DNA from 2 places in the Caproicibacter sp. genome. Region 2 is predicted to be linked to the other one. Evidence: riboswitches for the same ligand, from Rfam matches in the RefSeq annotation. Region 2 holds a riboswitch; the other holds the start of a gene.
What was found. Region 2 has a riboswitch for thiamine pyrophosphate ahead of thiD (bifunctional hydroxymethylpyrimidine kinase/phosphomethylpyrimidine kinase). Riboswitches for the same ligand answer to the same signal wherever they lie in the genome.

Region 1 (3,409 bases), on a different contig from region 2:
CGGCGACACGCTTCAAATAAGTGCAAAAAAGGAAAAAGAACTTCGTGACGCGCTGCAAGAAATGAAAGCGGACTTTACCGCTTCCGGTGGAAAAGTAATCGTAAAGCTTTCGGATACCGTAAGCGCGATTCCGGTGTTAACACGCTGTGAACCGTTTATCAGCAGCTTTGAAGTGCTGCAGGGTACGATGGACGAGGCATTCATCGGCATCACCGGAAAGGAGCTGAGAGAATGAACGTTTTAATCAGACGGAATGTAAAGCTTTATTTTCGCGACAGAAGCGCGGTTTTCTTTTCCCTTCTGGCGGTCATCATTATCATCGGTCTGTATGCGCTTTTTCTGGGCGGTGTGTGGATTCCGAGCTCGCTCAAGGGAATTCCTTCGGTGGATTATCTGATGAACAGCTGGCTGATGGCGGGACTTCTGTCCGTTGTATCCGTGACGACGACCATGGGAGCCTTCGGAATTATGATCGACGACAAAACGCGCAGAATCGACCGGGACTTTTTCGCTTCTCCGGTGAAGCGGAGCGGGATCGCGGCGGGATATATCGGAAGCTCGTTTTTGATCGGCGTAATCATGTCGCTGATTACAGCCGTTTTAGCGGAACTTTATATCACCTCGAAAGGCGGGGGATGGCTCCCTGCGGTAAGTCTGCTCCGGGTATTCGGCCTGATTCTGCTCGCGACTCTGACGAATACCTCCATGGTATGCTTTTTGGTATCTTTCTTTAACAGTCAAAACTCATTTGGAACGGCAAGCACCGTAATCGGGACTCTGATCGGATTTTTGACAGGCATTTATCTTCCCATAGGGGAACTTCCCGCCTCGGTGCAGACGGTGATCAAGCTGTTTCCACCCTCTCATGCGGCGCTTTTGTTTCGTCAGGTGATGGTGGAGGCCCCGATGAAAACGGCCTTTGCGGGGGCTCCGTATGATATGGTGCGGGAATTCAAGGAATATATGGGCATAGAGTTTTCCGTGGGGGGACAGGAGCTTGCGCCATGGGTCAGTGCCGTGGTCCTGCTGGTTTCCGCAGTCGTTTTTTACGGATTGTCGGTTCTTAATCTCTCCAGAAAGAAGAAAGACTAAGAGCTTTTTTCAGAGAAAAATGAATCGGACAATTCCGTTTCTTGTCTGCCCTGAACGGAAAACGGCTGCCTAAATTAGAAATGATGAGAATGGGCCAGATCGAACAGTTTTGTCCGCTCAAGAATTTTCAGCAGCACGACGGAAATAGCAGAACCAATTAAAGAGCTGACCATAAACGGCAGAACATAAGTGAAAAGGGCCGCCGGAGCCGACAGAAGATAAGCGGCGACGGGGTATGCGGCCAGCGCCCCCAGGATTCCCGTTCCCGCGACTTCCCCCAAATAGGCGGCGGACAGCTTGTGAAAACGATGATAAAGCAGTCCGCTGCAAAGCGCGCCGATCATACTGCCCGGGAATGCCAGAAAGCTCCCCGTACCCAGCATGACGCGAAGCAGGGAGGTAATAAACGCCATTGCGACGGCATAAGCCGGGCCGAGCATGACCGCGGCGAGCACGTTGAGCAGCGACTGAATCGGGTAGCATTTTGCAAGGCCGGTCGGAATATAAAAGGCGGATAAAACAACGCCAAGTGCGGCAAACAGTCCGGTCAATACGATTTTTCTCAAGTCTTTCATTAAAATCCCCTTCCAATCTTTCAATCATGGTAAAAAAGAAAGCGGGACATGCCGAAAAGGCATATCCCGCTTTCTTCGTAACGGAAATAAAGTCCCTTCGTTGGCATTATCCAAATCAGGTTAACGGGTCGAAGTTCGCGCTAACTTCCTCTCAGCCTGTATCACAAGCTCCCTGCTTTTGATTCAATTTTCATAGATTGTACTCTTGACGGATGGAGATGTCAACCGGCTTTCACTTGAAAATGAATGCGGAGCCGTTTTAAAAGGCTCCACGTATTTCTGCTTATGATGAAATTCGGTTTGAGAAAGCTCAGTCCGTCAAATTGCGTCGTCTCCGCTTTCACCGGTTCTAATGCGAACCGCCTCTTCCACAGGGAATACGAATATCTTTCCGTCTCCGATTTCTCCCGTTTTAACGGCCTCACAGATTTTAGAAATCAGTTCGGTTACGATCTCGTCGTGCACAACCGTTTCCACCTTGACCTTCGGGAGAAGGTTCAGATTATAAACGGTTCCGTGGTAAACTTCTTTCATGCCCTTTTGGTTTCCGCATCCGGAGGTCATCGTGACCGTCATGCCATAAATGCAAAGGTTGTTGAGAACGGCCTTTACCTCTTCCAGCTTTTCCGGGCGGATAATCATTTCGATCTTTTTCGTAACCTCATCCCCTTGTCAGATTTTTTGTATGAAGAAAATCTTATCTGATTTCATTATATCGTTAAGTTCTTCCGAGTCAATACAAGAGGAGATAAAACGAGGAAAATAAACCCCACGGTATTTGAAGAGATCGAATCCCGGATGTTTTACCATACAGGAAAAAGAAAAGAGGATCACCCGTGAAAGGGTCATCCTCTTGTTTTCACAACGATCTTAATTTATTCGATGATGCTTTTTCCTGTCATTTCAGGCGGCTGCGGGAGCCCCAGAATTTTCAGCATCGTCGGGGCAATGTCCGCCAGGCGACCGCCGGAGCGCAGCTTGCACGGATAACCGACAACGCAGAACGGAACCGGGTTTGTCGAATGCGCGGTGAAGGGCGAGCCGTCGGGCTCCTCCATCTGCTCGGCGTTTCCGTGGTCCGCCGTAATCAGAGCAACGCCGTTCATTTCCCGAATCGCTTCGATCACGCGGCCGACGCAGGAATCCACGGCTTCCACGGCGGCTTTCGCCGCGTCGAAAATTCCGGTGTGGCCAACCATATCGCAGTTCGCGAAATTTAAAATAATCACATCGTATTTGCCGCTGCGAATCCGTTCCACCAGAGCGTCCGTCACCTCGTACGCGCTCATCTCCGGTTTCAGATCGTAAGTCGCGACTTTAGGAGAATTAATTAACACACGGTCTTCTCCGGGAGTCACGGTTTCCACGCCGCCGTTGAAGAAAAACGTCACATGGGCGTACTTTTCCGTTTCAGCGATGCGCAGCTGCGTCTTTCCGTTATGGCTGATGACTTCCGCCAGCGTGTTTTTCAGCTGCTGGGGGCGGAAGGCGACTTCGACATTCGGAATCGTGGCGTCGTACTGCGTCATGCAGACGAAATGAAGGGGGAAGAAGCCGTTCGCCCGTTCGAACCCGTCAAAATCGGGATCGACAAAGGTACGGGTAATCTGGCGGGCGCGGTCCGGACGGAAATTGAAGAAAATAACCGAATCGCCGGATGAGATGCAGCCTTCTTTCTCACAGACAACCGGAATGACGAATTCGTCCGTCACGTCGTTTTTGTAAGAGGTTTCCACCGCGGC
Region 2 (3,409 bases):
TCCAGCGCCATGTTGGCGGCGATTTCGTTGATGGCCATGTGGCCCGGGCCTTCCACAAGCACCTGTACGTCCTTTTCCCAGGCACGCTCGGTCAAATGGCCGATTTCAATCAGTTCGGCGATCTGCCCGGCGTCGGTGCTGTCATCCAGGCAGCCCGGCCTTAACGCGTCACCGAGTGAGATCGTCACATCGTATTCGCGCAGGATATCAAGAACCTCGTCATAATATTCAAAAAACGGATTTTCATTTCCCGTCATTTTCATCCACGCGAAGAGCAGCGAACCGCCCCGGGAAACAATATTCATCTTTCTCCCCTGCCTGCGGAACGATTCGACCGCCCGCCGGTTGATGCCGGCATGAATCGTCATGAAATCCACGCCCTCCTTTGCGTGCGCCTCAACCACTTTCAAAAAATCCTGAGCGGTGATTTCCAACAGGTCCTTTTCAAGGTATCCGACCGCGTCATAAACGGGAACCGTGCCGATCATCGCCGGGGACTCCGCAATCAGCTTCCGGCGGAATTCCCGGGTTTTTCCGTAATTGCTCAAGTCCATGATCGCCTGAGCGCCGAACCGGGCCGCAAGCTCCGCTTTTTGCAGTTCAACCGCGTAATTTTTGCAGTCGCCCGAAACTCCAAGATTTACATTGATTTTTGTCGAAAGCCCCTCCCCGACTCCTTCCGGGGAAAGCGCCGTATGGCCGATATTCGCCGGAATCACAACGCGTCCCGAAGCGACCTTTGCCAAAAGTTTTTCCGGTTCCAGGTTCTCTTTTTCGGCGACCGTTTTTAATTCTTTCGTTATAATTCCTTTTTTGGCTGCTTCCATCTGTGTTTTGTAATCTCTCATTCTCTGATCCCTTTCATGAAGTAAAAATGATTGGTTGGTCCGTGGCCTTTTCCAATCGACAGCGCATGCTCGATCGCCCCGGTCACATATTCCTTCGCCGCGCGGACCGCTTCCGGTACGTTTTGGCCCAGCGCCAGATTGGCCGCTATGGCGGAGGACAGCGTGCATCCCGTGCCGTGCGTGTTTTTTGTTTCGATTCTTTTGTGTGTAAAGGTGTAAAACCGACTGCCGTCAAACAGCAGGTCCTCCGCTTCACCGGAAAGATGCCCCCCTTTCATCAGGATATTTTCCGCGCCCATTTGAAACATCAGCTTTGCGGCAGCACGGCGATCCTCCGGTGAAACAATTTTCCTTCCGATCATGGCCTCCGCTTCCGGTATATTCGGCGTCAAAACGCAGGCCAGAGGAAGAATCTCCTCTTTCAGGGTCCGGAGCGCCTCCGGCTGCATCAGGGCACAGCCTCCTTTTGCCAGCATCACAGGGTCGACAACCACCCCGCGCGGCCGGTATTGCTTCAGCTTCCGCGCGACAGTACGCATCTGCTCCGAGCCGGAAAGCATCCCGATTTTTACGCCGTCAACCGCAATATCCTCAAATACTGCGTCAATCTGGTCTGCAACCGTGGACGGCGCCATGTCGCAGATCGAAATCACACGCTCCGTATTTTCCGCGACGACGGACACAATTACGCTCATACCAAACGTACCGTGCGCGGCAAAGGTTTTCAGATCCGCCTGTATTCCGGCTCCACCGCTGCAATCGGAGCCCGCTATCGTCAGAAGATTTTTCATTCGGTTCCCTCCTTTTCCTAATCACGTCTAAATTTGGATTCTGGGTTTAAAAAACGGGTTTCCGTCAAACAAAAATAACCCACCGAAACCGGCGGGTTATTTTCTCCTTGCTCCCTACAACAGCGTTAACTGACAGGTTCAAAGGGTCAGGTTTTACCTTCTCAACTCGAAATGAGTCCCCCCGCGATATTCAATTAAAAAAGCGCCCGCCAAAAGAGGCGAACGCCGATCAAACAATTTCACGTTCCCTACTCCGGTGTTAACCGACAGGTTCAAAGGGTCAGGTTTTACCTTCTCAACTCGGATGAGTTCCCCCGTTTTCAATTTATTATATCTTTTTCCAAGTTTTCTGTCAATTTAATTTTTATTAAAGTTTATACACTGCAAATTTAATAAATGTTTTTGATATATTCAGATTTTTTTGGAATACATTGCCATGTTCAAACTTCTTCTGATCATGAACATAAAATAAACGCCCATTTAATCGCAAAGGCGATAGGCTTTTCTTTTTCCAGCAAAATAAAATCTTAGCCGCTTTGTAAAACGACTGTTTAAAACTTCCAGCGATCATTGAATATTCTTTCATTCTTGCTGAAATTATTCAAAATGGGACAATATGAAGGCGGTTTTGGTTTGAATTTCTCCTTGACAATCAAAGGATGTTAAACTATACTTTTATTTAAATTCATAAATTGCTTTTAGCATCAGGCATTTTTAAACTTTCATGAAGTGAATTCGGTAAGATTCAAAGAATCAAATTACTTAATTAAACCTGGAAAGTGATCAAAAGACCGGAGGGAATTTACCCTCTCTAAAAGAAGCATAACGGTATGGGTTTTCAGTAGCCAAGCAATTCCGTACATTAGTATTGAAGCTAAAATTAGATATCTTGCCTATTGCGACTTAAAATGTCAGTTCTCATACATTTGGAACGGTTGGCCGTTACATTATGCACATAATGCATTCGACATGCTCGAAAAATTCACACATCGGGCATTTTCGGTGCGTTTTTATAAAAATTCTAGCGATGAATATTTATTAATTACTGCAATATTCTAGCAATGAAGATTTATTAAAGCGGCGGGCGCATTCAACGAGGAATGTACCTGCCGTTTCTAATAAATAAAAGGAAAAAAGGGGGATATTATTTTGGGAGCATATGCCATTAAACGAATCGGTTATGCCTTACTAACAATTTTGTTCATATCTATCATCACATTTACTTTGATGAATTTGATACCGGGCGGGCCATTTCTGAGTGAAAAGAATATTCCGCCGGAAACCGTAAAGGCACTGAACGTAAAATATGGACTTGACAAGCCTCTTCCCCAGCAGTATCTGACTTACATGGGAAAGCTGGTCACGGGCGATTTAGGGGACTCGTTAAAACAAAAAGGCCGTTCCGCAGATGATATTATCTTCTCGGCCTTCCCGATTTCGGCTAAGCTTGGCGGCATTTCCATTTTGGTTGCGGTCATTCTGGGGGTCTTTATGGGCTCTGTTTCGGCGCTCAACAGAGGTCGATTCTGGGACCGACTGCTTATGGTAGTCTCAACGCTCGGAATTGCGGTTCCAAGTTTTGTCATGGCTGCTTTTCTAATGCTGGTTTTCGGGGTAAAGCTTCGCTGGCTGCCGACCATGGGTCTGCATTCTGTCGCAGCCTTTGTCATGCCGTGTGCCACCCTTGCATTTTATCCGATGTCATATATTACAAGACTGATGCGTTCCGGCATGCTGGACGCGCTGGATCAGGACTATATCCGTACGGCA

Region 1: linked by a shared signal. The riboswitch ahead of thiW (energy coupling factor transporter S component ThiW) and the one ahead of thiD (bifunctional hydroxymethylpyrimidine kinase/phosphomethylpyrimidine kinase) in region 2 are both predicted to bind thiamine pyrophosphate.

What each region holds. Positions count from the first base shown of each region.
Region 1 covers NZ_JBJKOP010000008.1:48,298-51,706, forward strand. The annotation lists gene ACLQ3M_RS01055 (ATP-binding cassette domain-containing protein) at 1-235, shown strand, start outside; gene ACLQ3M_RS01060 (ABC transporter permease) at 232-1,092, shown strand; gene thiW (energy coupling factor transporter S component ThiW) at 1,167-1,667, opposite strand; TPP riboswitch at 1,743-1,852, opposite strand; gene ACLQ3M_RS01070 (P-II family nitrogen regulator) at 1,986-2,309, opposite strand; gene gpmI (2,3-bisphosphoglycerate-independent phosphoglycerate mutase) at 2,543-3,409, opposite strand, start outside.
Region 2 covers NZ_JBJKOP010000036.1:244,054-247,462, reverse strand. The annotation lists gene thiC (phosphomethylpyrimidine synthase ThiC) at 1-848, opposite strand, end outside; gene thiD (bifunctional hydroxymethylpyrimidine kinase/phosphomethylpyrimidine kinase) at 845-1,639, opposite strand; TPP riboswitch at 1,734-1,832, opposite strand; TPP riboswitch at 1,868-1,965, opposite strand; gene ACLQ3M_RS10360 (ABC transporter permease) at 2,789-3,409, shown strand, end outside.